Regions from separate parts of the Pseudomonas sp. NPDC088444 genome, predicted to be linked through region 2. Evidence: riboswitches for the same ligand, from Rfam matches in the RefSeq annotation. Region 2 holds a riboswitch; the other holds the start of a gene.

Region 1 (14,611 bases), on a different contig from region 2:
AGCATCAGGTGCATCGCCAGTTCATCGAGCAGGCCGTCGAGCCACTCCTCAAAGGCAAAAGGCTGATGCCGCTGACGCATTTTCAACAGGCCAAGGGCCTGGCTGCCGAGTTGCGGGAAGAATTGCTGGAGGCCTGAAAGCAGGCGTTCGAGGAATCGGCCGGGGTCGCTATCGCGCTGACTCAAACCCAGCCACAGGTTCTGCCATTGATCAGGAAGGCTTTCGCAGAACTCAACAGCGAGGGAGCTTTTGCCGAACCCGGCTGGCGCGCTGACCAACAGCAAACGCCCTGAAAGACCGGCACTCAGACGCTCGCACAAACGCGGCCTGGGCACATAGCCTTCAGGCAGTGGCGGACGAAAGAAACGCCCCTCCAGTGCAGTGACTGCGTGATTTGCGAATCCTTGCAAACGCGACAGATCAGTCATGGCCGACTCTTGTTGGAAGTGTTTGTTATTCGGCGTTCAACTGTCGGGAGACTAGCGGCTATGGTGCGGGTTTTGAAGAATGTTCGACGAAAGACTGTAAGAAAACATATCCAATCAACAGCGCGAATGTTGCTTTATATGTTTGGGGACGGGTGTGTCTGAAACGATGTGTGCTTAGAAAACACCCCGACGAATCGGGGTGTTTTCTTCTTGCCACCATGGGGTTCAGCCATAGGGTAAAGCGGCGCAGGACAACGAGTGCTCAGTGGCTGTGATCAACAGTGCACCGCTCTGCGCCAATTCGGTCATCGGATCAGCGCACGCCTTCCTGACGCAGCGCGTTAGGCTGGAAGTCGCTGATGGTGGCGGTGAAGCCGAAGTCGTATGCCTTCTTCTCTTCGTTCTTCATGCCCAGCGCCAGGTAACGGCCCGATTGCAGATCGTACAGGGTTTCCAGGGCGTACCACGGCACTTGCTTGTCGTAGTAGTTCTCGCCGTGCGCCTCGGCCACACGCCAGAGTTGGCCACGGCCGTCGTAGTGGTCGATCACCGCCGCTTGCCAGGTGTCTTCGTCGATGAAGAAGTCACGCTTGGCGTAGATGTGGCGCTGGCCTTCCTTCAGCGTGGCGGTCACGTGCCAGACGCGGCGCAGTTCATAGCGCGCCAAATCCTGATTGATGTGCCCGGCCTTGATGATGTCGGTGTACTTGAGTTTCGGGTCGTCGAGCTTGTAGCTGTTGGACGCAATGTACATCTCTTGCTTGCCGATCAGCTTCCAGTCGTAACGGTCCGGAGCGCCGTTGTACATGTCCAGGTTGTCGGAAGTGCGCAGACCGTCCGCTGCCGTACCCGGGCCGTCGTAAGAGACTTGCGGTGCGCGACGCACACGACGTTGACCCGCGTTGTAGACCCACGCCGAGCGCGGCTCTTTCACCTGATCGAGGGTTTCATGCACCAGCAGCACGGTACCCGCCAGACGCGCTGGGGCGGTCACTTCCTGTTTGAAATAGAACAGGATGTTGCCCGGATTCTTCGGATCGTAGTCCTTCATCTTGTCGCGAAACACGAACTCGTCGTGGAAGTACACCGGGTTGAACGAGCCATTGGTCTGCGGTGTGGCCTGGGTCACCAGACGCTGGACGCTGCCACCGCGATAACGGGTGATGTGGTTCCAGATCACTTCAAGGCCGTCTTTGGGGATTGGAAACGGCACAGCGGTTTCGAAGTTCTCAAGGCCGTTACCACCGGAGACCAACTTGGTGTTGGTGGCGTTGCGCTTGATGGCCGCGAACACGTCAGCAGGCACGGTGGCGCCCCGGTGTGACGGGTAGACCGGCATTTTGAAGGTGTCCGGGTAGCGCTTGAACATCGCGTATTGGCCCGGCGCGAGCTTGTCCTTGTACTGCTCGACGTTCTGCGCAGTGATGATGAACAGCGGCTTTTCGTTGGCGTACGGGTTGGCGAGGAAGCCCTTGTCGTCCACCGCTCCTGCGTTGGTCGGCATCGGGCTCCAGGCCGGAATGGTGTTGGCCGCGTTACCGGCCTTCTCGGCGCCCATCGGCGTCAACGTATTGCCCAGCTTGGCGGCTTCATCGGCGGAAACAGCCGCCATCACTCCGGTCGCCAGCAACGACAGACCGAGTACACCGATCTGCAGCAGACCTTTTGTTGTTTTCATGTTCATGGTCATTCCTTAGAAGTTCATACCGAAGCTGAGCGCCACGAAGTCGCGGTCATCCACTGTGGTGTACTTGCCGTCGAAGAAGTTGGTGTAGGACAGGTTGGCGGTGTAGGTGTTCTGGTACTCCGCTTCCACACCCAGGCTGATCGCTTTGCGACCCTCTTCGAAGTTGCCGCCCGGGCCTGGCGAATAACCGTCGACGTCATGGGACCAGGCCACGCTTGGCTTGAGGTTCACCCCGGCGAACACGTTGTTGTAGTCCCAGATCGCGCGCGCGCGATAACCCCAAGAGTCGGTGGTGGTGAAGCCGTCGTTTTCGCAGTAACGGCTCAGGTTGTTCTGCGCCGCGCCCGCCAGCGTACTGGCGTTGAGCGCCGTACATTGGCCATTTGGCAACGGACCAGGCCCGTAGCTCGGGTCACGGCCATAACGCAGTTTCGAGGTGCTCTCCAGACCACCGACGTGGGTCCAGCCGATTTCGCCGACCACGGTCAGACGCTCGGCGCCCATCACCTGATCGAAGAAATGGGTGAACGTGGTTTGTGCCTGGCTGATCTCTTTGCGGCGATAGCCTTTCTGGTCCTGACCCGGCGTGCCTTGCAGCAGCGAGACGCTGGAGTTCAACGGCGAGAGGCCTGAATACAGAATGTCGGTGGTGTTCAGTTGCACCGGTGCGTTCGGGCGATAGCTGATTTCACCGCTCCACGCCGTGCCGGTGGGCAACGTGGTGGAGAAGCTCAGGCCGAACAGGTGAATGTCTTCAGGGTATTCGACGTAGTAGCTGGAGTTGCCCGCCACCACCAGTGGCAGCAGCGTCGGTGCCAGAGCCGTCGCGGTCGCCAGCGGTACGCCGTTGCCCACCAGTTGCCCGACCAGACCTGCGCCGCTATAGGCGCTGGCCGGTGCGCCGCGACCGCTGAAGATCGGCAGACGGCTGTGATAGTTCATGTAATAGGCGCCGAATTCGGTGTCCAGCGGCTCGAAGTTATAGTGCATTGCCAAGCCATACTGGCCGCTGTCGCGCGCATCACGGTCAGGACCACGACGCACCACCGCGCCCTCATCCGGCGTGCCAAACACTACGCCACGTTGCGCCAGTGCGTTCTGCACCGGGTTGCGCAGCGCCGCAGGCAACGCGGAGTTCAGACCGGCCCGGGTACGCAATACCGCCAGATTGTTCGAGCAGCCATCAGCAATCACGTCAGGCTGCGAGAAGAACGTGCCGCAATTGTCGACGACGGTCTGGTCCCATTCCAGTTGGTAGAAGCCTTCAGCCGAGAGGTTCTCGGTCAGGCTCTGGGACAGGTAGAACATGTTGACCGGAATCAGGCCTTCCTTGATTTCCGAGCCGGGACGACGGAACGCCGAGACGTCGATGGGGTTGATGCTGTTGATGCCGCCGCCAATGAAGGTACTTTCACCCCAACTGACGACCTGTTTACCGAAACGCACGGAACCTGGCTCATCGGCGATGGAATAGTTGTGATAGACGAATGCATCGAGCAGTTCGAAACCTGAAGACTTCGCACCTTCCTTGCGGCCCGAGTCACTGATGTCCTTGAATTCACGGCTTTCATCCTTGAGTTCAAAGTCGTACCAGTACTTGCCACGCAGGAACACGCCCGTGTCACCGTATTTCAGTTCAAGATCGTGGATGCCCTTGAAGATCTTCGAAAAGGTTTCCCCACTTTTGAAGTTCAAGTGGCCGTCGTCGGAGGTTTGCGAGAGACCGTGTCCGCCGTTGTTCGAGCCGATCAGGTTCTTGTTGGCGTTCTGCGTCGACCAGCTTGCGCCAATGGACAGGGACGAGTCGAAATTACCTTCGATTTCACCGATGTTGAAACTGACGCCGAATGCAGGACCGGCGAGCGTGGAAGCGAGGCTGACGGCCAGAGGCAGTTTCGCCCGGCGCCAGAACAGGTTTGCTGATGTCATCGACGCTACTCCATGTGCTTTTATTTTTATGGCAGTGGGTGCTTCCAGAAACGACTCAGGTGGACTGATCCGCAGTGCCTGGGTGTCAACGCGTATCGGGCAGCCCATGTGAAGCTGCGAAGCGATGGGGCGTTTTTCTCCGGTACCAACCTACTGCCGACTATAGCCAGCAGGTGCTACTGCTTGATCCCTCTAAAGTGTGATTTACAGCGTCAACGCCTCTAATCCGCCGATTTCGACGGACCGACTGCGCGGCACAGGGAGGATGGCTGAATTTCAAAATTTGGCAAGGCAGACGCAAGCCAGACACCTTCACGACACATTGTCCCGGTCGAAACCGTGACAATGTGCGCGAAAAAGAGAGGGTCAGAGGGTGGAGAGGAACGCGCTGTTAGTGCTCTGCCATTCGACGATGTCCAGGCGGATGCGCTTCTTGTCGAGCTTGCCGACACTGGTCTTGGGAATTTCGGTAACAAGGGCGATCTGACTCGGAATCGCCCACTTGTTGATGTGCCCCTGCTCCACGAACGGCTTGAGGTGTTCCTTCAAGGCTTTGGCGTCGATGACGTGGCCCTCATGGGCAACCAGCAACGCGAACGGCCGCTCGCCCCACTGCGGATCGGCGACCCCGACCACTGCCACTTCGCGCACACCCGGATGGCGGCTGCACAGGTCTTCCAACTCCAGGGACGACACCCACTCGCCGCCGGTCTTGATCACGTCCTTGATCCGGTCACGAATATCAATGCCGCCCATGCTGTCCAGCGTCGCGACATCGCCGGTGTGCAGCCAGCCGCCCGCCCAGAGCTCGGCGCCTTTTTGCGGCTCGCGGTAATAGCCCTCGGTCAGCCACGGCGCGCGTAACACCAATTCGCCTTGGGTTTCGCCGTCAGAAGGGAGGAAATTGCCGTCGCTGTCGACGATGGCCGCCTCGACCAACACGCCCGGCGCACCGGCCTTTATCCGGTAGGTGACGCGCTCGTCTTCGCTGCCCGCCATCAACTCGTCGTTCAAATGCGCCACCGACACCAACGGCCCGGTCTCGGACATGCCGTAGGCTGCCGTCAGTTGAATGCCCTTGGCCTTGGCCGCTTCGTAGAGCGAACGGTTGAGCGAACTGCCACCGATGATGATGTTCCAGCCGGTGAAGTCAGCATCTTTGGCGGCCTTGGCGTTGAGCACCATTTGCATGATGGTCGGCACGCAGTGGGAGAACGTGACTTGCTCCTCACGCCACAGCCTGACCAGTAATTCCGGGTCGTAACGCCCAGGATAGACCTGTTTCACACCGAGCATCGTCGCCGCATACGGCACGCCCCACGCATGGACGTGGAACATCGGCGTGATCGGCATATACACCTTGTCGGTGCCCAACAGCCCTTCGACGCTGCCCATGATCGTGGCCACAGCCAGCGTGTGCAGCACCAGTTGCCGATGGGTGAAGTACACGCCTTTGGGGTTACCCGTGGTGCCGGTGGTGTAGAAGGTGGTGGCGACCGAGTTCTCGTCGAAATCCTCGAAGTGATACGTCGGGCTGGCAGCGGCCAGAAGGGTTTCGTACTCGCCAATCAGGTTTGGCAAATCAGCGGTCTTGTCCGGTGCGTCGGTGAGCAGTAGGGTTTTTTCCACCGTGGTGAGTTTGCTGGCGAAGCAGTTGTAGAGCGGCACGAACTCGCTGTTGACCAGAACGAATTTGTCTTCGGCGTGGTTCATGGTGAACAGAATCTGATCGGGTGACAGGCGTACGTTAATCGTGTGAATCACCGCGCCGATCATGGGAATGGCAAACATGCATTCCAGATACCGATGGCTGTCCCAATCCATGACGGCCACGGTATCGCCCGCTTTCACCCCCGCCTCGGTCAACACATTGGCCAGACGGCAAATGCGTTCATTGAGGGTCAGATAGGAGTAGCGTGATTGGTCCCGGTAGACGATTTCCCGCGTTTTTTCATAGCGACTGCCCGACATCAGCAAGCGTTTGATCAACAGAGGGTACTGGTACGCGCCATCAGCTGGCGGAATCACGCGTGTCTGCAGCATAGGAATCCCTTTTCAAGATGCATTGGCGGTGCCGAAAATATGCACTCTAGAGCCTTCACTCGCCAGTCAAATCAGCCAAAGGGATGATTCGAATGACGAGTGACCGTGCAGGCATTGCGCCATTTGAAAGGGCAAAGCCGCCTCAAGCGAGCTGCGCAGAGGGGTTTTCAGCCGGTGTACGGGGGAAAACCAACGCCGCCAGAAAGGTCAGCGCCGCAAAAGCCGCGAGGATCACGTACAGCCCCACCAGGCCCTGACGCGGCTCGACAAAAGCAATCAGCGGAATGGCCGTGGCGCTGGCACCGAACGAAAGGAAGTAACGCAGTGCAAACACCCGAGACTGCCACTGCGGGGCGACGAAATTGGCGACCATCGCGTCGTTGACCGTCACCTGACCGAACATCACGAACATGAACCCTGCGCCCAGCAACATCACCGGCCAGCTATCCACATAAGCCAGCGCAAACAGAAAAGGCGCCTGGCACACGGTGAGAATCACGAACGGCCATTTCAGGCTGAAGCGGTCGAGAAAGCGGCCAATGGTCAACTGCGCGATGGCACCGAAGGCATAGGCCAGGCTGACGATCAGCCCAAGGGTTTGCGGCGAGGCGAACAGGTCATGCAGACGATCCTGAAACAGTTTCGGGTAGGTCATGGTGGTGGCGTTGAACACCACGCCCCCGGTAGCCGTGGCGATGGCCAGCACGCTGAAGACAATGGTCATGGAAATGCGCTGACCGGCTTTGCCTTTCGGTGCCGTGTGGGGACGTACAGGAATCGGCTCGTCCTTGATCTGCCAGGCGAACACCAGCCCGATCACCATCGACACGCAGCCCGGCAGAATGAACGCCGAACGCCAACCAAACTGCGCCACCAGAAACCCGGTCAACAGCGCAGAAAATGCCACACCGAGGTTGCCCCACATGCCGTTGACACCGATTTCGCGACCGCGATTCTTCGCATACCCCACCAGCATCGCGGTGCCCACCGGGTGGTAGATCGCCGCGAACACACCCATCAACGTCATGCCCACCGCCAGCATCGTGGTACTGGTGCTCAGCCCGGTAAAGATCGACGCCGCGCCGATGCCGAGAAAAAACAGCACCATCATGTGCCGCCGACTCCAGCGATCCCCCAGCCAGCCGGCCGGTAGCGAACACGCGCCAAAGGTGATGAAACCGCCCAGCGACAGGCCGATCAGTTGCGCGTAATCCAGACCGAACGCGCCCGACATGCCCAGCACGGCGGCGGGGAAAATCAGCATGAACATGTGGTCAATGACGTGAGCGGCGTTGATGAAGTGGATCACCCGTTTGGGTGAATTCTGTCGTTCGGGTTTATTCATAGCGATGCATCCTGAACTTGCAGTGGGTAGGGACGCTCATGCTAAGTTGGCGACTATTCGCAGTTGAGACAACTAAGTCATCGAATCCGCCATGTTGATCAACCTGTTCAGTCACAGCCCGGTCACTGCCCACCCTGCGGACTACCCCGACGGTGGCCATCACCCGAGGCACATCCACGCTCAAGCGCAGCTGTTGTATGCCGTCAGTGGCATGATGCGGCTGGTGACCCAGAGCGGGGCCTGGGTGATCCCGCCGACCCGCGCGGTGTGGATACCGCCGATGGTGGAACACGAGACATTCATGGCGGGCGAGGTGTTGATGCGCTCACTGTTCATCGCGCCTGAACGCTGCCCCTCGGGCTTGAATCAATGCTGCGTGCTGGCCGTCACGCCCCTGCTCCGCGAACTGATCGTGCGGGCGACCCAAAGCGATGCCCACGCGGCCAATCCGTTGATTCAGCAATTGATGCTGGAAGAAGTCGCCAGTCTTGAGAACCTGCCGCTGCACATCCCCATGCCCCGCGACCGGCGCCTGCACAGCATCTGCATGGCCCTGCTCAGAGCGCCGGATCACGGCAACACGCTGGAAGACTGGGCGCAGGAGGTGGGCGCCAGCTCGCGCACGTTGACGCGGCTGTTCACGCAGGAACTAGGGATGAGTTTCAACGCATGGCGTCAGCAGGTGCGTTTGATGGAAGCGCTGCCCAAGTTACTGGAGGGCGAGAGCGTGCAGCGGGTGGCGAACGACCTGGGTTACGGCAGCGCGCGAGCGTTCAGCGCGATGTTCAGCCGATTGCTGGGGGAAAGCCCGAGGGAATATCTGGGGGCGTTGAAACAGTTGAGTGAGCTGAAACGGTAAACCGCACCTTTTAGGAGTGAGCTTGCTCGCAATGGCGCCAGTCCACCTCGGCGCCGCGCAGTCACGTAGCAAACACGAATACTGTGGGAGCCGGCTCCCACAGGATTTAGCCGTGTCAATAAAATTAGCGCGAATCAATGCACCTCAGTCAGCGCCAGCTTCAAGCCCAGCGCCACCAACACTCCACCCATGGCGCGGTCGAACCAATGCCCCATCCGCGCAAAACCTGCACGCACCCGCTCTTGACTGAACAAACGCGCCACCAGGCAAAACCAGATGCCAGTCGCTACCGCCAGATAAACGCCGTAACCCGCCTGCACCAGCAGCGGCGTGTGCGGGTTGATGACGACAGTGAACAGCGAGAGGAAAAACAACGTCGCTTTCGGGTTCAGGCCGTTGGTCACGAAACCGGCGGTAAACGCACCGCGTGCCGTGCGCCCGCCTTTGGCGAGATCAACCGGGGCGTCCGACGCCGCCGCTGGCTTGGCACGCAAGGCCTTGAAACCGATGTACAGCAGGTACGCCGCAGCCGCCCACTTCAACGCGTTGAACAGCACGATGGACTGGGAAACGATCAGGCCGATACCCAGCAGTGAGTAGCCAACGTGCAAGAAAATCGCGGTTCCCACCCCCATCGCGGTGTAAGTGCCCGCTTTGCGGCCGTGGGTGACGCTCTCACGTACGACCACGGCAAAATCAGGGCCGGGGCTGGCAACGGCAAGCAGATGAATCAGGGCAACGGTAAAAAATTCCGTCCAGTACATTGTGAGGGCTCCGGCAGGCTCTGGTAGGCTCGCTACCTTACCCCTCCCACCCCACAGAACAAAAGGTACAGCTGATGTCGAGTCAAAGCAGAGCAGTTTTTCTGGACCACACCTCTTTGGATCTCGGCGATCTGGATCTCACTCCATGGCGCGAAACCTTCGGTGAACTGGTGCTGCACGCCAGCACTTCAGCCGATCAGGTGATCGAGCGACTGCAAGGCGCTCAGGTGGCCATTTCCAATAAGATCATGATTGATGCCGCCACGTTCGCGGCGTGTCCGGATCTCAAACTGGTGCTCGTGACGGCAACGGGCGTCAACAACGTCGACCTGGATGCAGCACGCAAACACGGCGTCGTGGTGAGCAACTGCCAAGGCTACGGCACCCCTTCCGTGGCCCAGCACACGCTGATGTTGCTGCTGGCACTGGCGACTCGCCTGCCGGATTACCAACAGGCGATCCATCAGGGCCAGTGGCAGAAATCCAAGCAGTTTTGCCTATTGGATTTCCCGATCGTGGAACTGGAAGGCAAGACCCTGGGCCTGCTGGGCCATGGCGAGCTGGGTGGGGCAGTGGCGAAACTGGCCGAAGCGTTCGGCATGCACGTGCTGCTGGGGCAGATCCCGGGGCGTCCTGCCCGCGCAGATCGCGTGCCGCTGCACGAGTTGCTGCCGCAGGTCGATGCGCTAACCCTGCACTGCCCACTCAACGAACACACCCGCGACATGCTCGGCGCGCATGAATTGAGCCTGATGAAACCCAAAGCCTTCATCGTCAACACGGCTCGCGGCGGGCTGATTAATGAGCAAGCCTTGGCCGATGCGCTGCGCAACGGTCATCTGGCGGGCGCGGCGACCGACGTGCTGACCGTAGAACCTCCTGTGAACGGCAACCCGCTGCTGTCCGGCGACATCCCGCGCCTGATCATCACCCCGCACAGCGCGTGGGGCAGCCAGGAAGCGCGCCAGCGCATCATTGGCCAGGTCAACGAAAACGCCCGTGGGTTTTACGCGGGCCAACCTATTCGCGTGGTCAGTTGAAACATCACGCTCCCACATAAATACGCGCCTGGCGCTGATATTCCCCTGTTAAACTCCGCCCTTTTTTCAGGAGCCGACGATGGACCCGCGCAGTGAAGTGTTACTCCGTCAGGCCGAGTTGTTTCAGGGTGAATTGCTGCTGGCGGGCCTGCCTGCCGACGACCTTCTGAGCCGTCTGCCCAACGCGCAGGGCTGGAGCTGGCACGCTGGGGACTTCGCCGCGCTGGACGCCCGTTTCAATGGCAGAAACCACTTCGGCACCGAAGCGCCGACCCAGCCTTTCGAGGCCGCCGTACTGTTTCTGCCTAAAGCCAAAGACCTCACCGACTATCTGCTCAATGCGCTGGCCTCCCGTCTGACCGGTCGCGAACTGTTTCTGGTGGGTGAGAAGCGCGGCGGCATCGAAGCCGCCGCACGCCAACTGAGCCCATTCGGTCGCGCCCGCAAACTCGACAGCGCCCGCCATTGCCAGCTCTGGCAAGTCACTGTGGAGAACGCACCGCACGCCGTCGAGTTGAACAGCCTCGCCAAAGCCTTTGAGATCGAGATGGACGGCGGCCCGTTGAAAGTGATCAGCCTGCCGGGCGTCTTCAGCCATGGGCGCCTGGACCGGGGCACGGCCCTGTTGCTGGAGCACATCGACAAGCTCCCTGTCGGGCGTTTGCTCGACTTCGGTTGCGGCGCGGGCGTACTCGGTGCTGCGGTCAAACGTCGCAGTCCGGACATGCAAGTGACGATGCTCGACGTCGACGCCTTCGCCACCGCCAGCAGCCGCCTGACGCTGGCTGCCAATGGTCTGGAAGGCGAGGTAGTGACCGGCGACGGGATCGATGCAGCGCCTGAACACCTGGACGTGATTTTGACCAATCCGCCCTTTCATACCGGCGTTCACACCGATTACGCCGCGACAGAAAACCTGCTGCGAAAAGCGCGAGAACATCTGAAAAAAGGTGGCGAACTGCGCCTTGTTGCCAACAGCTTCCTGCGTTACCAGCCGATCATCGAGCAGCACCTTGGCGTATGTGCCATCTTGGCCGAAGGGAATGGATTCCGGATTTACCGCGCGAAACGTGGGTGAAAATTAACGCTTGCCGAACCGGATTCCCGTAGGCAGAATCCGCTCCGTCCTAGGGGAGTAGTCTCCCACGAGCCTCACGCTCGTCCGGCGCGCATCAACATACTTGGTCCTCAGACCATGGTGCGCGCGACCCCAGATCCGCATCAGACGGATCGGCGGTTTGACAAGACCTATGACACGCACATCCTGACCCGGGGCGGGGAGGCTGTACGTGTCATAGCCGTGTTGACCCGCCCCTTAGGAAACCCCTGATGCTGGAATCCCTGTTGGTCCCTACCGCGGTCGTCGCACTGGCCGAAATCGGTGACAAGACCCAACTGCTCGCGCTTATCCTCGCTGCTCGCTTTCGCAAGCCCTGGCCGATCATCGCCGGTATCGTCGCGGCCACGCTGGCCAACCACGCCGCAGCCGGTGCCGTGGGCGCCTGGTTCAGCAGTTTCTTCTCCGATGCCATGTTGCACTGGATCCTCGCCGCAAGCTTCACCGCCACTGCGCTGTGGACCCTGGTGCCGGACAAGATGGACGACGACGAAGCCAATACCGCTCGCAAATTCGGCCCGTTCATGACCACGCTGATCGCGTTCTTCCTTGCCGAAATCGGCGACAAGACGCAGATCGCGACCGTCATGCTGGCGGCGCAGTATTCCTACCTGTGGCTAGTGATTCTGGGCACGACATTAGGCATGTTGCTGGCTAACGTGCCGGTGGTACTGGCGGGTAACTTCGCCGCTGAGAAACTGCCATTGACGCTGATTCGCCGTTTGGCGGCCGGTGCGTTCTTCATCCTCGCCATCGTGGCGGTGTACAAGGCGATGCAGGTGAGCGGCTGGGTTTAACCCCATTCGCCCTTCGATGATCGTTCCCACGCCGGAGCGTGGGAACGATCAAGGTTATTGACCTATCCTCAGGATTTCGGTGCTTGCTCATACAGCGGCATGACCTTCGGAATCGCTGCCTGCAACGACGCAATCCGGTTTTCCGACGCCGGGTGAGTGCTCATGAACTCAGGCTGCGATGCTCCCGCCTGAGCCTGCATTTTCTGCCACAACGTAATGGCCGCATTGGGGTTGTAACCGGCACGGGCCGACAGCTCCAGACCGATCAAATCCGCCTCGTTTTCATTCGCCCGGCTGTTGGGCAATGTCAGGCTGTAATTGACCACGGTATCGGCCAGCGCCAGGCTGTCCTGTCCCAGCCCCAACAATGAGCCCGCGCCCTGCTTGGCCATTTGCACGCCATACGCCTTGGACATCGCCTCACGACCGTGCTCGCGCAGGGCATGGGCAATTTCGTGCCCCATGACCGCTGCCAGCTCGTCATCGCTGAGCTTGAGTGTATCGATCAGCCCGCTGTAGACGATGATCTTGCCACCCGGCCCACAGTTGGCGTTCAACTCGTCACTCTTGATCAGGTTCACTTCCCACTGCCATTGGGCAGCATCGGCACGTAGCTTCGGCGCCTGAGCGATCAAACGCTTAGCGACCGCCTGCACACGGGCGGCTTCGGCGCTGCTGTTATCCAGCACGCCTTTGGTTGTGGCTTCGCTGACCGTCTCTTTATAGGACTGGGCATACATCTGATTGACCTGATCGGTCGACAGCATGCTGAACATGTACTGCTTGCGCTCGACGCCTACCGAATCGCCGCTGGTGGTATTGACGGCCTGACATCCCGCAACCAGCAACGCTGCGCTCAAGGCACACAGAACAAAGGTCTGACGCATTTTGTATCTCCATCGAAACAATCGCGCCCATCCTAGGCGGTACGCCCGATGAGCACCAGATAGCAGCCGATTGCCATATGAAAGCCTGCCAAAAAAATCACACATTCGTAACAGCGCTGAAACACACTTCATCTCCCTTTCGGGATGACATGCTCTCTTTTGAATCAGACCAATCAGGCAGCATGTCAAAAAACGACAAAACGCCTTCAAAAGCGGCCACTTCGTCGGTTTCACCTAATAAAACAGGGGACCGAGGCGATATCTCCTTCAGACGTTCTTCCGCGTCCGGAGCCCCTATGAAGTTCAAATCGATCCAGTTTTCAGTCGCCGCACTGGCGGGCGCCATCGTGCTCAGCGTTGTGGCCGCCCTCGTTCTTTACGCGCTGTTTTCCGGCGCACGCACTCAGGATTTGGTGGAAAAGCGGACAACCGCCCAATTCGAGCAGGCCATCCAGGAACGCCTGACCGCAATCGCCCGAACGCAGGCCAGTGAAATCCAGCGGGAACTGGAAGCACCGCTGCAAACGGCAGCGGGTCTGGCGACGTTGAACGCCACCTTGGGCATGAAGGACGCCAAAGGCGAAGTACTGGTAAAAATGAGCCGTGAACAACTGCTCAACGTGCTGCACGAGACCGTCGTACGTAACCCGAAAATTCTGGGTTCCTACATTGGCTGGGAACACAACGCACTGGATCACAATGACGCCGCCTACGTCGAAACGCCGATCACAGGTGTCGACCCCAAAGACGGCCGTTTCATGGCCTGGTGGTATCGCAAGCCGGACGGCACCTTCAATCTGGAAAAGCTGGCCAGCCTGGAAGACACCAAAATCCTCTCCACCGGCATCCGCTCCAGCGAGTATTACCTGTGCTCCCGCGAGACCCGCAAAGCCTGCGTGATCGACCCGGCGCCTTATAAAGTCGGCGACAAAATGGTCATGCTGTCTTCGTTCATCGAACCCATCATGCTCGACGGTCAATTCCAGGGCATCGTCGGTGCAGACCTGTCGGTGAACTTCATTCAGGACATGCTCGAAGGCGCGGATAAAAAGCTGTATGACGGCGCGGGCGATCTGGCCCTGATCGCCACCAACGGGCGGCTGGTTGCCTACACCAAGGACACCAGCAAACTCGGCGAGAAAGCCAGCGACATCCTCGACGCCAACGAAGTCGCCAACCTGAACAACATCGTCAAAGGCGAAGTGCGTTACGACATCGATAAAGAGCACGGCCACATCGAGTTGTACCTGCCGTTTGGTATCGGCAACACCGACGCACGCTGGACGCTGATGATCCGCATGCCGGTCAGCGCGGTCATGGCCGACCTGCAAAAATTGCAGAGCGACCTGGCCCATCAACGCGACACCGATATTTTCGGCATGACCGTCGTCGGCCTGCTGATTGCGGCGCTGGGGTTGCTGATCGTCTGGTTCGTGGGACGTGGCATCGCGCGTCCACTGAAACAAATGGTCGCCATGCTTGACGACATTGCCAAGGGCGAAGGCGACCTCACTCGTCGCCTGACCAGCGACCGTGCCGACGAACTGGGCTCCATTGCGTCGGGCTTCAACACCTTCCTCGGCAAATTGCAGGCGATGATCAGCCAAGTGGTGACATCGGTGCAGAAGGTGAGCGATTCGTCCGAGCACACTGCCGATATTGCCATCCGCACCAACAAAGGCGTTCACAAACAGATGGCCGAGATCGATCTGGTT
Region 2 (14,611 bases):
CGCCGAACGAAGGCTTTACGCAACACGTCGATGCTGTTGTAACCGCAGCGGCGGGCGATTTCCTCCATGGAGCGCCCGCCCATTTCGAACGCACGACAGGCCGCCTCCAGCCGCACGTCTTCGACATATTTGGCCGGGGTGGTCTGCAACTCTTTCTGGAACAGGCGGATCAGCGTACGCACGCTGGTGGCCATGCGATCGGCCAGCATTTCCACGGTCAATTCGCGGTGCAGGTGCTCGCTGATCCACACGCACAGGTCTTCCAGCCCCGAGCCGGCAGCGCGCTGGGATTGCAGAGTCACGCTGAACTGCGCCTGGCCGCCCGGACGCCGCAGAAACAACACCAGGTTCTTCGCGATCTCCATGGCAATGTCGTCGCCCAAGTCCTCGCTGACCAGCGCCAGGGCCAGATCGATCCCCGCCGAGATCCCCGCCGAGGTGTAGACGTTGCCATCCTTGATCCAGATCGGATTGGCGTCGACGTTCACCTTGGGGTACTGCTGCGCCAGTTCATGGGCTTTGGCCCAGTGCGTGGTCGCGCGCCGCCCGTCCAGCACGCCGGTTGCGGCCAGTGCGAATGCGGCGACGCAGATCGAACAGACACGCCGCACCCCCTCGACCCGCGTACCGACCCAGGCAATGGCCTCCCGGTCCAGCGCCAACACGGACCTGGCCCCCGAGGCCACGATCAGAGTGTCGATGGGCGGGCTGTCCAGACGCTCCTGAGCCAGCGTCTTGTGGGCCATCAGGCCGATGCCGGTTTCACTGCGCAGGTGCACGTTATCGGTCGACGAAATCAGCTCCAGTCGATACGGCGGCGTATCGCCCATGCACAGCCGGTTGGCGTAGGTGAACACCTCGGCCGGACCGATCACGTCCAGCGCACTCACCGGGGCCAGCCCCAGAATCACCACCCGTTTCTGTGGCCGTGAGACAAGGCGCGGTCGAGTGTCGTTGTGTTTTTTCACGTTGGGCTCCGGCGTTTGGCAACGCGGCATCTTGTCACGAATCAACTGAAAATGGTCAATTCCGACAGCGTTGAATCCTTAGATTAGGGGTAGATCCACTCTTCTCAGGTAAGCACACATGAACACTCCCGTTTCCGTCGGCGGCATCATCGCCCCCGACTCGGCGCTGACCCGCAAGGCAACATCGCTGGTCGCGCGCGTCCATTCCAAAGCCATGCTCAACCACGTTCATCGTAGCTGGTGGTTCGCGGACTTTCTGGGCCAGAAGCGCGGCCTGAAATACGACCGGGAAGTCGTCTATCTGGCGGCTTTGATGCACGATCTGGGACTGACGCCCGAGTTCGCCGCCGATCAGCGTTTCGAGGTCGACGGCGCCAATGCCGCCAGCCGGTTCCTGCTGGACAACGGCTACACGGACGCCAAGGCACAATTGGTCTGGGACGCCATCGCTCTGCACTCCAGCGCCGGGATCGCCGAGCGCAAACAGCCGGAAATCGCGCTGATTTTCATGGGCGCTCACGTTGACGTGATGGGTCTGTTCATCGAGGAAATCACCCCGTCGTTGATCGATGACACCCTGGCGCTGTACCCGCGTCTGGGCATGAAAGCGGCATTCACAGCCGCCGTCGCCGAAGTCGCACGCAAAAAGCCCCACACCGCCATCGGCACGGGGCTGGCTGACGTCGGGCGCCGCCACATTCACGGTTTCGACTGCCCGAACGTCTGCGACCTGATCGACAACGCGCCGTTCGACAGCTGAGTGGAGATCAAAGATTGCGGCAATACCCTTCGAACATCAGGGGGTCCTGAAGCAGTGGCGCGGTGTCTGGCGACACTGCGATCCATCCGCCCATGATCAGCAAAAAAGCCGCAATCGGCATGGCCAGCCTGCGACCATTGGGCAGGACCTTTTCGGCAAACATGAACAGCGTCAACAGGGCCATCCACGTCAGGCTCATGACTCCCACGGCGAACATGACTGCCATCAGCGCCCAGCAACAGCCGACGCACACCAGGCCATGGCGAAAACCCATGGTCACGGCTCCGCCATTCCCTGCCCGCCAGTGCAGTTGAAAGAAGGAAAACGGTGATCGACAGCCCTTGAGGCATGCGTGTTTGAGCGTTGACAGTTGATACATCCCCGCCAGTATCAGCACCGCACCGGCCAGCCATGGACCTGCGCGATTCCAATGAATGACGTCAGGATTGACGAACCGCACCAGCCCATCCAGCGTGAAAGCGATCAGCCCGTAAACCAGCCACGCCATGCCGTAACCGCCGATGAAGCCGAGCACGCGCCTTACGCGGATCGCAGGCGCCACACCGCGCCCGCGCAACATCCCCACGAGGGCACCAATGTAGTTGAGTTCCGAAGGCAGCATCATGGCCGTGAGCATCACCACCCAACCGACGAGAAACACCGGCAGCCGGTGCAGCGGCGTACCCGGCCCCTCATCCATGCCGCCCATGAACATCAGGGTGCCGAGCCACGCGGCAATGCTCAGCGCCACGATGATCATGCTCCAGCCCGAGACCGAAGGACGCGCGCCAAGCAGCGAGCGCGATGCAGAAACGAAGGTCCTGATCATGGCGCGTCCGGCCCCTGCCAGTCGAACGGAATGTGCTTGCTGGCCTGCCCGGCCGGAATGTTCTGATCGAAGCCGAAGGCCTTCCAGCGCCCGGCCACGCTTTTACCCCAGGTGACCGGCGCCGAGGTCGGCCCCACTTCACTGCCCGGCGGGTTGTAGCTTTGCAGGCGCTTGCTCGGGTCGGAGGTCGGCCCGCTCATGGCCTTGCCGCTGGCCTCGACTTTGTCTTCCACGGTCACGCGCCAGTGCTCGAGGGTACTTTCGATGTCCACCGAGATGTCGGCGAATTCCACGCCGCGAACGTCGCGCACGTGGGTCGGCACGAACTGGGTCATCCAGCCGCCGACCTGCCCGGTGAAAATCGCCACCATCGCTGCGCGCTGCGCTTCATCGCCTGTCGCGTCGAAGAAAAACCCGCAGTCGAGCCACGCGCCGTCCCACAAGTTGCCGGTGAAGTTGGCCAGGAGTACCACTTTCAGGCCCGCCATCGGCGTCTCGCCAAAATGCCCCTCGTTGATCCGGTAGGCCCACAGCACTTCACAGTGGTTGCCGGTGGGCGGTTGCGCGTAGGTGCAGGGGCATGGCGAGTTGCAGGAACACACGTCGAGCCATTCGCCTGCAATGCGCCAAGGGGGAATCGAAGCCTTTTGGGGTACGGAATCACTCATCGCTTGCTCCTTTGATGGTCCGATAAATTGTCTGGACATCATCGGGCACCGGGCAGAACATCATCAGTGGCGAAATCGACATTCTCAGGGTCAGTATCGACACATGACACACCTCGCTCCGATTGAAATAGGCCTCGTGCCGTACCCCGGCGCTCAGCAGGCCGCCCTGCTCGGCCTGACCGATCTGTTCGAGATCGCCGACCACTTTGCCGCCCGCCACCACGCGCAAGCGGGTCCGTTTCTGCGGGTGACGCAACGCCTGCCCTCGGACGATGAAACGGGGTTGACCTCGCCTTCTGTGCTGATCTTCGCGCCGAAAATCGCCACGCCGCCGACGGCTGGGGAAGCCGCGCTCTTTGTCGAGTGGATCATCAAGCACCATCGCCACGGTACGACTCTGGCGTCGGTGTGTGGCGGCGCGTTCCTGCTGGCCGAAACCGGCCTGTTGGAGGGGCGCTCGGTCACCACCCACTGGGACCACGCCGAGCTGTTTCGCCAGCGCTTTCCCGAGGTAAATCTGGACATCGACAAGCTGATCATCGACGACGGCGACCTGATCAGCGCGGGCGGGATCATGGCGTGGATCGACCTGGGCCTGAAACTCGTCGATCGTTTTCTCGGCGCAACGGTCATGGCCGAGACTGCGCATTACCTGCTGGTGGACCCGCCCGGTCGCGAACAGCGCTATTACAGCGCGTTCTCGCCGAACCTGACCCACGGCGATGCGGCGATTCTCAAGGTTCAGCACTGGTTGCAAGCGGGCGGCGCCAAGGACACGGCTCTCGCCGCGCTGGCCGGGCATGCGGGTCTTGAAGAGCGCACCTTTCTGCGGCGCTTTCGCAAGGCCACTGGCCTGACTGCCGTCGATTACTGCCAGCGCCTGCGCGTAGGCAAGGCCTGCGAGATGTTGCAGTTCACCACGCAACCCGCCGAAGCCGTGGCCTGGCAAGTGGGCTACACCGACGCAGGGGCGTTTCGCAAAGTCTTTCTGCGCATCACCGGTCTGACGCCGGGCGAGTACCGCAGGCGCTTCAGCGTGAGGCGTGCCTAGGCGACTGCGCTGACCGCGAACTGGCACGAATCCCTCGGAAACTGTCAATTTTCGCCGCTCAGGGCTGCATAGACTGCCGAGCAGAACGTTGACCGAGGTTATTTCCATGCCTGTCGCACTCATTCTTCCGCTGAGCGTCACTCTGGGCCTGTTGGCCTGGGGGCTGATCGCGCTCTGGTACATCTGGCCGCGCATTCGTGACCTGAACGCGCGGGAGGCGCTGATTCCGCTGATCCTGCCCCATTGCTTCCGTTATCTGGGGCTGTCGTTTCTGATCCACGGCGTCACAACCGACGCCCTTGATCCGCGCTTCTCATGGCCCACCGCCTACGGCGACCTGCTGACCGCGCTGCTGGCCTTCGCCGCCGTCATTGCACTGCGTAGCCATGCGCGATTCGCCAAGGCGCTAGTCTGGCTGTTCAGCGCGGTGGGTGTCGCGGATTTTCTCAACGCCTTCGCCCGTGGCCTGACCTTCGTCGAGCCGGGCAGCTTTGGCGCGACCTATTACATCCCGATGGCCGTGGTGCCGCCGCTGATGATCAGCCACCTGTTAATCATCGCTTACCTGCTGCGTCGACCCCACCGCACTGCATAACTGAATAAAGAGGCATGCATGATTTCTGACTGGCTTTCCCGCGCCCTCGCCCGGCGCGGCATTCACTACGGCTGGGCGATGATCGCCGTGACGTTTTTCACCGCGCTGATCACCGCCGCATCGGTGGGTGCGCCGGGGGTGTTCATCGTGCCGATGCAGATGGAATTCGGCTGGAACACCGTGGAAATCTCCTCGGCGCTATCGATCCGCTTCGTGCTGTTCGGCCTGATGGCACCCTTTGCCGCCGCGCTGATGAACCGCTACGGGCTGCGTAATGTGGCGCTGGCGGCGATTCTGGTGATCATGACCGCGCTGCTGTTGTCACTGAGCATGACTGAAGTCTGGCAACTGGTGGCGCTATGGGGCGTGGCCGTGGGCATTGGCGCCGGGATGACGGCGCTGACCCTGGGCGCCACCGTGGCGTCACGCTGGTTCAGCGCCCGTCGTGGGCTGGTGGTGGGTGTATTGACCGCCAGCACCGCGACCGGACAACTGATCTTCATGCCGCTGCTGGCCAACGTCACCGAGCATTACGGCTGGCGCTGGGCGCTGGTGCTGATGTCGGCGATGCTCGCATTGGCCGCCATTGCGGTGCTGATGCTCATGCGCGACCGCCCCGCCGATCTGGGCTTGCGTCCCTTTGGCGACACCGGCACAGGCCCGATTGCAGCGCCCGCGCCCAGTGCCGCGTCGATCTTCAGCGCGTCGTTGAACACCCTGCGCGATGCGTCGAAAACCCGCGTGTTCTGGATTCTGTTCGGCACGTTTTTCATCTGCGGCGCCACCACCAACGGGCTGGTGCAAGTGCATCTGATCCCGATGTGCGGCGATTACGGTATCTCCCCTGTCAAGGCCAGCGGCTTGCTCGCGGCAATGGGCGTGTTCGACCTGATCGGCACCGTGGCGTCAGGCTGGCTGTCCGACCGGTTCGACAACCGCCGCTTGTTGTTCTGGTATTACGGGTTGCGCGGGCTGTCGCTGATCGCCTTGCCATTCACCGACTTCTCGATTGTCGGCCTGTCGCTGTTCGCGGTTTTTTACGGCCTGGACTGGATCGCCACAGTGCCCCCGACCGTGCGCCTGGCCGCTTCCCGTTTTGGTCCTGAACGCGCGGGCATGGTGTTTGGCTGGATTTTCGCAGGCCACCAGATCGGTGCCGCTGCCGCTGCGTTTGGCGCCGGTTGGTCACGCACCGAGTTGCTGAGCTACTTGCCCGCGTTTTTCACCGGGGGCGTGTTGTGTTTGCTCGCCGCGGTCACGATTCTGTCGGTTCGTCAGGAAAAGGCCGCACTCAAACCGGCGGCGGCCTGACTCGACCAATCGGACAGGTTTTGTCACACATCTGCCATTTACAGGTGCTAGTGTCCCGCGATTTCTCACTCTCGCTGGCCGGTGATTGTCTATCACCGGCCGTGGACAAGGCCGACATCCGATCGATTCATTTTCTCGACAACCACGCGCAGCACGGCATGTCGATTGATCGCGGGTCGTTGACCGAACGGCTGTCTATCCTGTTGGAAAAGCCGGTGCTGGAGAGGCTGCATTTCGAGCCGGTGGTGGACCTCAATGCTCATGGGTTTCAGGGCATCCGTGCGTTGATCGATCTGGCCACTGGCAGCGAATTCGATCTGCTGATCAACACGGGGTCATTGCGGCCTTCGCGGCTCAAGGAAATGCTCATCGACGCTGTGCTGGACGTCTGGCCGCACAACTTCACCGACGCGCTGCGACGCCCGGCTCCACCGATTGCGCCGCGTCATGTGCGGTTGGCGGTGGAGTACATTCAGGCGCACCCGCAGATGCTGGTCAGCGGCACGGATCTGGCGCGTTTGAGCCACGTCAGCCTGCGCGCCTTGCAGGACGGGTTTCGGCGCTTCATGGGGATGTCGATTGTCGCGTATCAGCGGCAGGTGCGACTGGAACGCGCTTTCAAGGTGCTGGAGCGAGGAGGGATGGCGTCGGTGACCGAGGTGGCGTTGCAGCATGGATTCAGCAATGTCGGGCGGTTTTGCCAGTATTTTCAGAGCGCCTATGGCGTCAGCCCGGCACAGGTCAGAAAGCACACGCAGTAGCCAATCCTGCAATTGAGTGTCGAGCAGCGTGTGGCTGCCAACTGGGTGGCGACTGCGTCGTGTCCGTCATTGCTTGGTTTACAGACAGACCGCTTTCGCCAGCAAGCCGGCTCCCACAGATTTAGCGTCGAACGCGAGATTTGGATTCAACGCGATCCTTGTGGGAGCCGGCTTGCTGGCGAAAACTACAGGCCAGTCAACACCGTCTGTAGGGTAGGAATCAGAACGCGTAACTGGCCTTCAGACTGCCGCTGTAACCCTGACTGTCTCCCCCACCATTGGCACCCACTTGCGCCCCCACACTGAACGCGCCAAGACTGGCTATGACGTTGACCGCGCCGTTGAACTGGTCACGGCTGTCGAAAGCTGCTCGCTGCTCGATGTCCAGCCCCAGCAGATGACCTTCGCTGTCGACCTGATGATCGCCAAGCGCGTGCTCATACCCCACTTGCACACCCGGTACCACCTGCCAGGCGCCCAGTGCGACAGGGGCCAGCGACGCATTCAGATTCGCCACAGCGCTGCGGCGGGTTTGCTGAATGCCGTCAACGTCCAGTGCCAGCTCACTGCCCTTTTCATTGAAACCCGACAGGTCGAGATGGCTGACACGCACGCCAAGACTTGGCTCCAGCGTCACGCCGCTCAATGCCATGCGATAGCCCAAGGCCAACGTAGCACCGGCCAGGGTGCCGTGGCTGTCGCCTTTCGCTGCGCCCAGACCGCCGCCCAGTTCGCGCTTGCTGTCATAGTCGAGCCAGCCGCCGCTGACGTTGGCGTCGACAAACACGCCTCGTTCCAGCCCGTCCGGAGCAAAGCGTGCGCCTGCGCTGAGGAACGTCAGGTCAGTCTTCGCCTCGCCCCCTGCCGCTCCCACGCTGCCATGGTTGTAACCGAATCCGGCATAAGCGCTGAGTTGCTCGGAGAAACGCTGCGTCAGGCCCACCATCATCCCCTGACTGTGTTCATTGCTACTGGCTGCACGGGACGAACCGTCCGTGCCCAGATAGCCCGCCAACGCCGAACCCCACAGGCGGTATTGCCCCACCTTGAGGTCGATGCCGCTGGCATAGGGCGCGGCGGCCTGCGCGGCAGCGATGGACAGGCTCAGAACGGACAAGGAAAACAGAACACGCTGGAACACGGTGCAGCCTCTTGAAATTGTGTCGGGCTGGCTACTATCGAGGGCGGGTCGATACCGAATATGACAATTCGCTACACAACGGAAATGCTTGCGCGATTGGTCCGCGGGCTGCGTTTTATGTCCTTAGCAGAAGCGAAAACACCGAGTTATACGGGAGCCGGACGGCTACAGGGTTGTTTTATTCGGGAGGCCAAAACGAAACCGCCCGAGCAAGTCGGGCGGCGTTCATGAACAGGGTTGATCAGTCTGGCGTGAGTTCTAGAATCCGGTCACGCCCGCCTTCGGCCAAGAGGTACGTACCGCGTCCCGTTGGGATGATGGCCTGCGGTGCCTTGAGAAACGACAGCACGGTGCGCTGCTTGCCTTGGGGGTCGATCAACAGCAAACGCGCACGGTGGGTCGAATCCTCGCTGATCCACAAGCCCCGCTGATCACACATCAGGTAGGTCGGCTGGTTGAAACCGCTGAGCACCACCGGATCGCGACCGTCGTCAGTGAGTTGGTGGATGACGCCCTTCTCTTTTTCGGTGTAGAGCATGCGGCCATCGGTGCAGCGAGTGATGGATTCGGTTTCGGACAGACCGCTGCGCAGCACTGTCAGCGTGCCGTCCGGCCAGTGATAACGCAGCAAGCGGCCATCGTCCTTGCGGTCTTCGATGGCGTACAGGTCGTCACCTTCGTTCCACAGCCCCTGCACGTCTGAACCTTTGAACAGGCCCTTCACTTCACCGTCCTTGAAGAAATTGACCATCGCGCCATCGATTTCCTGGCTGAACACCCATCCGCCATGCACGGCGACCATGCCGTCGGGTTTGGACAACCCTGACACCACGGTCTCCCGCTTGCCGTCCGGCAGAATGCGCACGATGCTGCCTTTGCCGTCGCGCAATTCCTGGCTGACGATCAGCGAGCCGTCGCCGTTGACCACCATCGACGCGGCCTTCGGCACGCTTGTGTGCACCACTTGATAACGCCAGCCATCGCTGGCCTGCACCGGGAAAAAGCTCTGCCAGGCGAAGAAACCGAGGGCTGCCAGAATCACTGCGCCCGGTACCGCCAACATCAATTTCAGGTAACGCCGAGGCGCGCATGTGGTGTTCGGGTTTTGAACGGCTGTATTCATTGATCAGGCTGCCGACAAGTGCTCGTAAAGGATGGTTGCACCGACCATTATCAACACAATGCCGCCAACAATCTCGGCGCGTTTGCCCACGACCGTACCCAACACGCGGCCCAACATCACGCCAATGGTGACCATTACCGTGGTGGCGATGCCGATGGCCAGCGCTGCGACGACGATGTTCACGTCCACGAACGCCAGGCCCACGCCCACCGCCAGCGCGTCGATACTGGTCGCAAAGGCAGTGACGGCGAGAATCAGAAACGAGTGCTGTTGGGGTTTATCGTCGTCTTCTTCGTCGTGTTTGAAACCGTTGTGGATCATGTGCAGCCCCAGCACCAACAGCAGGGTGAAGGCGATCCAGTGATCCCAACTCTCGACGAAACGGCTCGCGACCTGTCCGATGGCCCAACCGATGACAGGGGTGATGGCTTCGATGACACCGAAAATCAAACCCGTGCGCAGGGCTTCTGAGAGGCGAGGTTTGTGCAGGCTGGAACCTTTGCCGATGGCCGCCGCGAAGGCGTCCGTGGACATGGCCAATGCCAGGAAGATGAGAGAAATCGGGCTCACGGTAGGAATCCAGTCGGGCTATGAGACAACGACACAACCACACGCCCGACTTTAGGCATGGATGCGTCGTTGGTCTCGCCAATCCCCGGGCATTTCCGAAGATGTTCACGCCACGGCTGCCGCCGAGAATGTTGACGTGAACGCTCAAAACCTGCGGTCTTGAGCAGGCTACTCCCCAACAAGGACGGCCACTATAGTCAGGGTTATGTGAAAAAAATATAAACGGTGGCGTTTTTATCGCGTCATTGTGACCACTTCGCCCTGCCCATAGCCCGCCATCAACTCGACGATCCAGTCGATGAACACCCTCAATTTCAGGCTGATGTGCCGGTTCGGCGGGTAGGCCACGAACATCGGCATGGTCTCCAGTTGCCAGCCGTCGAACAGCCGCACCAACTCGCCCTTCTCCACAGCCTCACGGACCATGTAGGTCGGCAGCCAGAGCACGCCCATACCGGCCAAGCCCGCCGAGATGTAAGCGTTGCCATCGTCCACCGAAAGCACGTAGCGACTTTGTACCTGAATGGACTCGCCCGCACGCTGCATGACCATGGGAAAGAGTTTGCCGGTGCGCGCCCAGCGATAGCCTACGATGCGGTGTTGCGGCGCTTCCAGCTCACGCGGGTGATTCGGTGTGCCGATCCGTTGCAGGTATGTGGGTGCGGCGTAAACACCCAATTGCAAGTCGCCGATGCGCCGGGCCATGAGGGATTGGTCCGTCAGCTCACCGCCGCGCACCACGCAATCGACGTGCTCACCGATCAGATCGACCATGCGATCGCTGACGCCCAGATCGATCTGGATGTCCGGGTATCTGGCGTGAAAGGCGGGCAGCGCCGGAATCAGGATGAATCGGGCGAACGGGCTGGGCACATCGACCCGCAAACGCCCTCTGGGCAACACCGCCGCGGCGGACAGACTGGTTTCAGCGTCGTCGACATCGGCCAGCACCCGCACCGCGCGCTCGTAATAGGCGGCGCCGTCGGCGGTGACGTTCACCTTGCGCGTGGTGCGGTTCAACAGCTTCACCCGCAGGCGCGCTTCGAGCTGCTGAATCAGTTGGGTCACGCTGGTCTTGCTCATGTGCAGGGTCTCGGCGGCCTTGGTGAAGCTGCCGGTTTCGACCACACGAACGAACGCCTGCATTGCATCGAAACGGTCCATGGCGGCTCCGAATATCGGTAGGGATTGTTTGGGATTTACAAACAGTGCTGACCACGGTTGCGCGTTTATCGCCCTGATGCAAGCCCCGTACAGTCACTGCATCGCTAATCTCATACGCCTGATGGAGGCTATACATGACTGTTCGCGACGTCGTTTTCCCACCGGGTCGCCAGGCGCTGTACGAGCGCAATCGTTATTCACCCGCGGTTAAATCCAACGGCCTGTTGTTTGTGTCAGGCCAGGTCGGCAGCCGTGAAGACGGCTCGCCTGAACCTGAACTGAAGGCGCAAGTGCGACGGGCATTCACCAACCTGAACGCTGTTTTGAAAGAGGCAGGTTGCACGTTCGATGACGTGATCGACGTGCAGGTGTTCATCGTGGATCCGCAGACACGCTTTGAAGAGATCTGGAGCGTGGTCCCGGAGTTCTGGGGCGAAGCGCCCTTCCCGACCGTCACGGCAGTAGGCGTGACGTGGTTGTATGGATTCGATTTCGAGATCAAGGTGATTGCGAAGTTGCCGTAGACGTTCTGCTTCAATTGATCGTTCCCACGCTCCGCGTCGTAACGCATGGCCTGACGCTCCGCGCCAGTGGGACGCGGAGCGTCCAAGGCGGCATTCCCACGCAGAGCGTGGGAACGATCATTGATCATCAACGCTTTGCACCAACCCCTCTAGCGGCACGATTTGCCGGCGGCAGCGATCTCTACCTGTGGGAGTGAGCTTGCTCACGAAAGCGGCGTGTCAACCACCTATGAAGTGACGGCCTGATCGCATCGTGAGCAAGCTCACTCCCACAAATTGAGTCGGCACCAACAGGTCACACCGCCAACAACCGCTCACGCAGCTTGGCGATCTCGTCGCGCATCTGCGCGGCGGCTTCGAACTCCAGGTCGCGGGCCAGCTGGTACATCTTCTCTTCCAGTTGGCGAATGCGCTTGTTGATCTCGTTCGGTGAGCGCAATTCAGCTTCGTACTTGGCGTTCTCTTCGGCGGCCTTGGCCATGCCTTTGCGCTTTTTGCTGCGCGAGCCAGGCACGGTGGCGCCTTCCATGATGTCGGTGATGTCCTTGACCACCCCCTTGGGCACGATGCCGTTGGCTTCGTTGAACGCCACCTGCTTCTCACGACGCCGCTCGGTCTCGCCGATGGCCCGTTCCATGGAGCCGGTCATGTGGTCGGCGTAGAGAATCGCGTGGCCGTTGAGGTTTCGGGCGGCACGGCCAATGGTCTGAATCAGCGAGCGCTCTGAGCGCAGGAAACCTTCCTTGTCAGCGTCGAGAATCGCCACCAGCGACACCTCGGGCATGTCCAGACCCTCGCGCAGCAGGTTGATCCCCACCAACACATCGAAGGTGCCCAGACGCAGGTCGCGGATGATCTCGACCCGCTCCACGGTATCAATGTCCGAGTGCAGGTAGCGCACGCGCACGCCGTGATCGGCGAGGTAATCGGTAAGGTCTTCGGACATGCGCTTGGTCAGCGTGGTGACCAGCACCCGCTCATCATTGGCCACGCGTTTTTTGATCTCGGAAAGTAGGTCGTCAACCTGCGTCAGCGCCGGGCGGATTTCGACTTTCGGGTCCACCAGACCGGTTGGCCGCACCACCTGCTCGATCACCCGCCCGGCGTGCTCGCCTTCATACGGGCCGGGGGTCGCCGAAACGAAAATGGTCTGCGGGCTGACGCTTTCCCATTCGTCGAAACGCATGGGCCGGTTGTCCAGCGCCGACGGCAGGCGAAAGCCGTACTCGACCAGGGTTTCCTTGCGCGAGCGGTCGCCTTTGTACATCGCGCCGACCTGCGGCACGCTGACGTGGGACTCGTCGATCACCAACAGCGCATCCGGCGGCAGGTAATCGTAGAGGGTCGGCGGCGGCGCTCCGGCCGGACGCCCCGACAGGTAGCGCGAGTAGTTTTCGATGCCGTTGCAGTACCCCAGCTCCAGGATCATCTCCAGGTCGAACCGGGTGCGTTGCTCCAGCCGCTGCGCTTCCACCAGTTTGTTGGCGCCGCGCAGGTATTCCAGACGTTCCTGCAATTCCACCTTGATGCCCTCGACCGCATCCAGCAGGGTCTCGCGCGGGGTCACGTAGTGGCTCTTGGGATAGAAGGTGAAACGCGGCAGTTTGCGGATGACCTCACCGGTGAGCGGGTCGAACGCCGACAGGCTTTCCACTTCGTCATCGAACAGCTCGACGCGAATGGCTTCCAGGTCCGATTCCGCCGGAAAGATGTCGATCACATCGCCGCGCACACGGAAGGTGGCGCGGGCGAAATCCATGTCGTTGCGGGTGTATTGCAGGTCGGCCAACCGCCGCAGCAACTGGCGCTGATCCATTTTGTCGCCACGGTCCACGTGCAGGACCATCCGCAGGTAGGTCTCTGGACTGCCCAGACCGTAAATGCACGACACCGTGGTGACAATGATTGCGTCTTTGCGCTCCAGCAATGCCTTGGTCGCGGACAGGCGCATCTGCTCGATGTGGTCATTGATCGAGGCGTCCTTCTCGATGAAGGTGTCCGACGACGGCACGTAGGCTTCGGGCTGGTAGTAGTCGTAGTAGGAGACGAAATATTCGACGGCGTTATTCGGGAAAAACGCCTTGAACTCGCCATACAACTGCGCGGCCAGGGTCTTGTTCGGGGCCAGCACCATGGTCGGACGCTGCACCTTCTGGATCACGTTGGCGATGCTGAAGGTCTTGCCCGAACCGGTCACGCCGAGCAAGGTCTGGTGCGACAGCCCCGCTTCGATGCCCTCGACCATCTGGCGAATCGCCTCGGGCTGGTCACCGGCAGGCGCAAAACGGGTAACGAGTTGAAACTCGGACATAGCGGACCTCTGTGTGCGCCGATGCCAGGTCAACAACCCGGCGGGCGCGAATTGGGCGCGGACGACTGATCCCGCCGACGGGAGAGACGCACGTATAAAAAGAAGTATGGGACTACACATGGAGCCCACAACACCAGCTTTCAAGCCATCATCGGTACATTAGTCCCCGCGACATGACTAATGGTCGAAATAAATTGAAAAAACCCGGAAAAACCGGCCCTGCCCTGTCGCCCCCGCCCGCGATGCTCTCTATACTGACTCCCCGTTTGTGCACCGCTCTAGTGCATTCGGCCGGAGCGATGCGATCCATTCACTCCCCATTCAGAGCCGCCGCAAAAATGAGCCTGTTCTCCGCTGTCGAAATGGCACCACGCGATCCAATCCTGGGCCTCAACGAAGCATTCAACGCCGACACCCGCACCACCAAGGTCAACCTGGGCGTCGGCGTTTACAGCAACGAAGAAGGGAAAATCCCGCTGCTGCGTGCCGTTGCCGAAGCGGAAGAAATTCGCGTCGCTCAGCACATCCCGCGTGGCTACCTGCCGATCGACGGCATCGCTGCCTACGACAAAGCCGTGCAAACCCTGCTGTTCGGTGCCGAATCGCCACTGCTGGCCTCCGGCCGCGTGATGACCGTACAGGCCGTGGGCGGCACTGGCGCACTGAAAATCGGTGCCGACTTCCTCAAGCAACTGTCGCCAAATGCCGTCGTGGCCATCAGCGACCCGAGCTGGGAAAACCACCGCGCACTGTTCGAAACCGCCGGTTTCCCGGTGCAGAACTACCGCTACTACGACGCCGCGACCCACGACGTGAACCGCGCAGGCATGCTGGA

Evidence for each region. Region 2 has a riboswitch for manganese ahead of mntP (manganese efflux pump MntP). Riboswitches for the same ligand answer to the same signal wherever they lie in the genome.
Region 1: it holds a riboswitch for manganese, as region 2 does, so the genes downstream of both, ACI2KB_RS09925 (TMEM165/GDT1 family protein) here and mntP (manganese efflux pump MntP) in region 2, are expected to answer to the same signal.

The regions. Positions count from the first base shown of each region.
Region 1 is NZ_JBJDNK010000004.1:175,572-190,182, forward strand. Features, by position in the region: gene ACI2KB_RS09880 (LuxR C-terminal-related transcriptional regulator) at 1-428, opposite strand, end outside; gene ACI2KB_RS09885 (DUF1329 domain-containing protein) at 742-2,106, opposite strand; gene ACI2KB_RS09890 (DUF1302 domain-containing protein) at 2,122-4,044, opposite strand; gene ACI2KB_RS09895 (fatty acid--CoA ligase) at 4,411-6,087, opposite strand; gene ACI2KB_RS09900 (MFS transporter) at 6,230-7,432, opposite strand; gene ACI2KB_RS09905 (AraC family transcriptional regulator) at 7,524-8,291, shown strand; gene ACI2KB_RS09910 (LysE family transporter) at 8,426-9,055, opposite strand; gene ACI2KB_RS09915 (2-hydroxyacid dehydrogenase) at 9,130-10,095, shown strand; gene ACI2KB_RS09920 (methyltransferase) at 10,175-11,173, shown strand; yybP-ykoY riboswitch at 11,214-11,334, shown strand; gene ACI2KB_RS09925 (TMEM165/GDT1 family protein) at 11,425-12,009, shown strand; gene ACI2KB_RS09930 (M48 family metallopeptidase) at 12,078-12,896, opposite strand; partial or broken gene ACI2KB_RS09935 (HAMP domain-containing protein) at 14,276-14,479, shown strand; gene ACI2KB_RS09940 (methyl-accepting chemotaxis protein) at 14,591-14,611, shown strand, end outside.
Region 2 is NZ_JBJDNK010000003.1:397,130-411,740, reverse strand. Features, by position in the region: gene ACI2KB_RS08830 (GlxA family transcriptional regulator) at 1-968, opposite strand, end outside; gene ACI2KB_RS08825 (HD domain-containing protein) at 1,087-1,728, shown strand; gene ACI2KB_RS08820 (DUF2182 domain-containing protein) at 1,736-2,557, opposite strand; gene ACI2KB_RS08815 (DUF1326 domain-containing protein) at 2,554-3,225, opposite strand; gene ACI2KB_RS08810 (GlxA family transcriptional regulator) at 3,329-4,276, shown strand; gene ACI2KB_RS08805 (hypothetical protein) at 4,383-4,871, shown strand; gene ACI2KB_RS08800 (MFS transporter) at 4,890-6,182, shown strand; partial or broken gene ACI2KB_RS08795 (helix-turn-helix transcriptional regulator) at 6,281-6,943, shown strand; partial or broken gene ACI2KB_RS08790 (autotransporter outer membrane beta-barrel domain-containing protein) at 7,164-8,027, opposite strand; gene ACI2KB_RS08785 (hypothetical protein) at 8,326-9,147, opposite strand; gene mntP (manganese efflux pump MntP) at 9,211-9,777, opposite strand; yybP-ykoY riboswitch at 9,786-9,961, opposite strand; gene ACI2KB_RS08775 (LysR substrate-binding domain-containing protein) at 10,012-10,941, opposite strand; gene ACI2KB_RS08770 (RidA family protein) at 11,076-11,465, shown strand; gene uvrB (excinuclease ABC subunit UvrB) at 11,761-13,776, opposite strand; gene ACI2KB_RS08760 (amino acid aminotransferase) at 14,115-14,611, shown strand, end outside.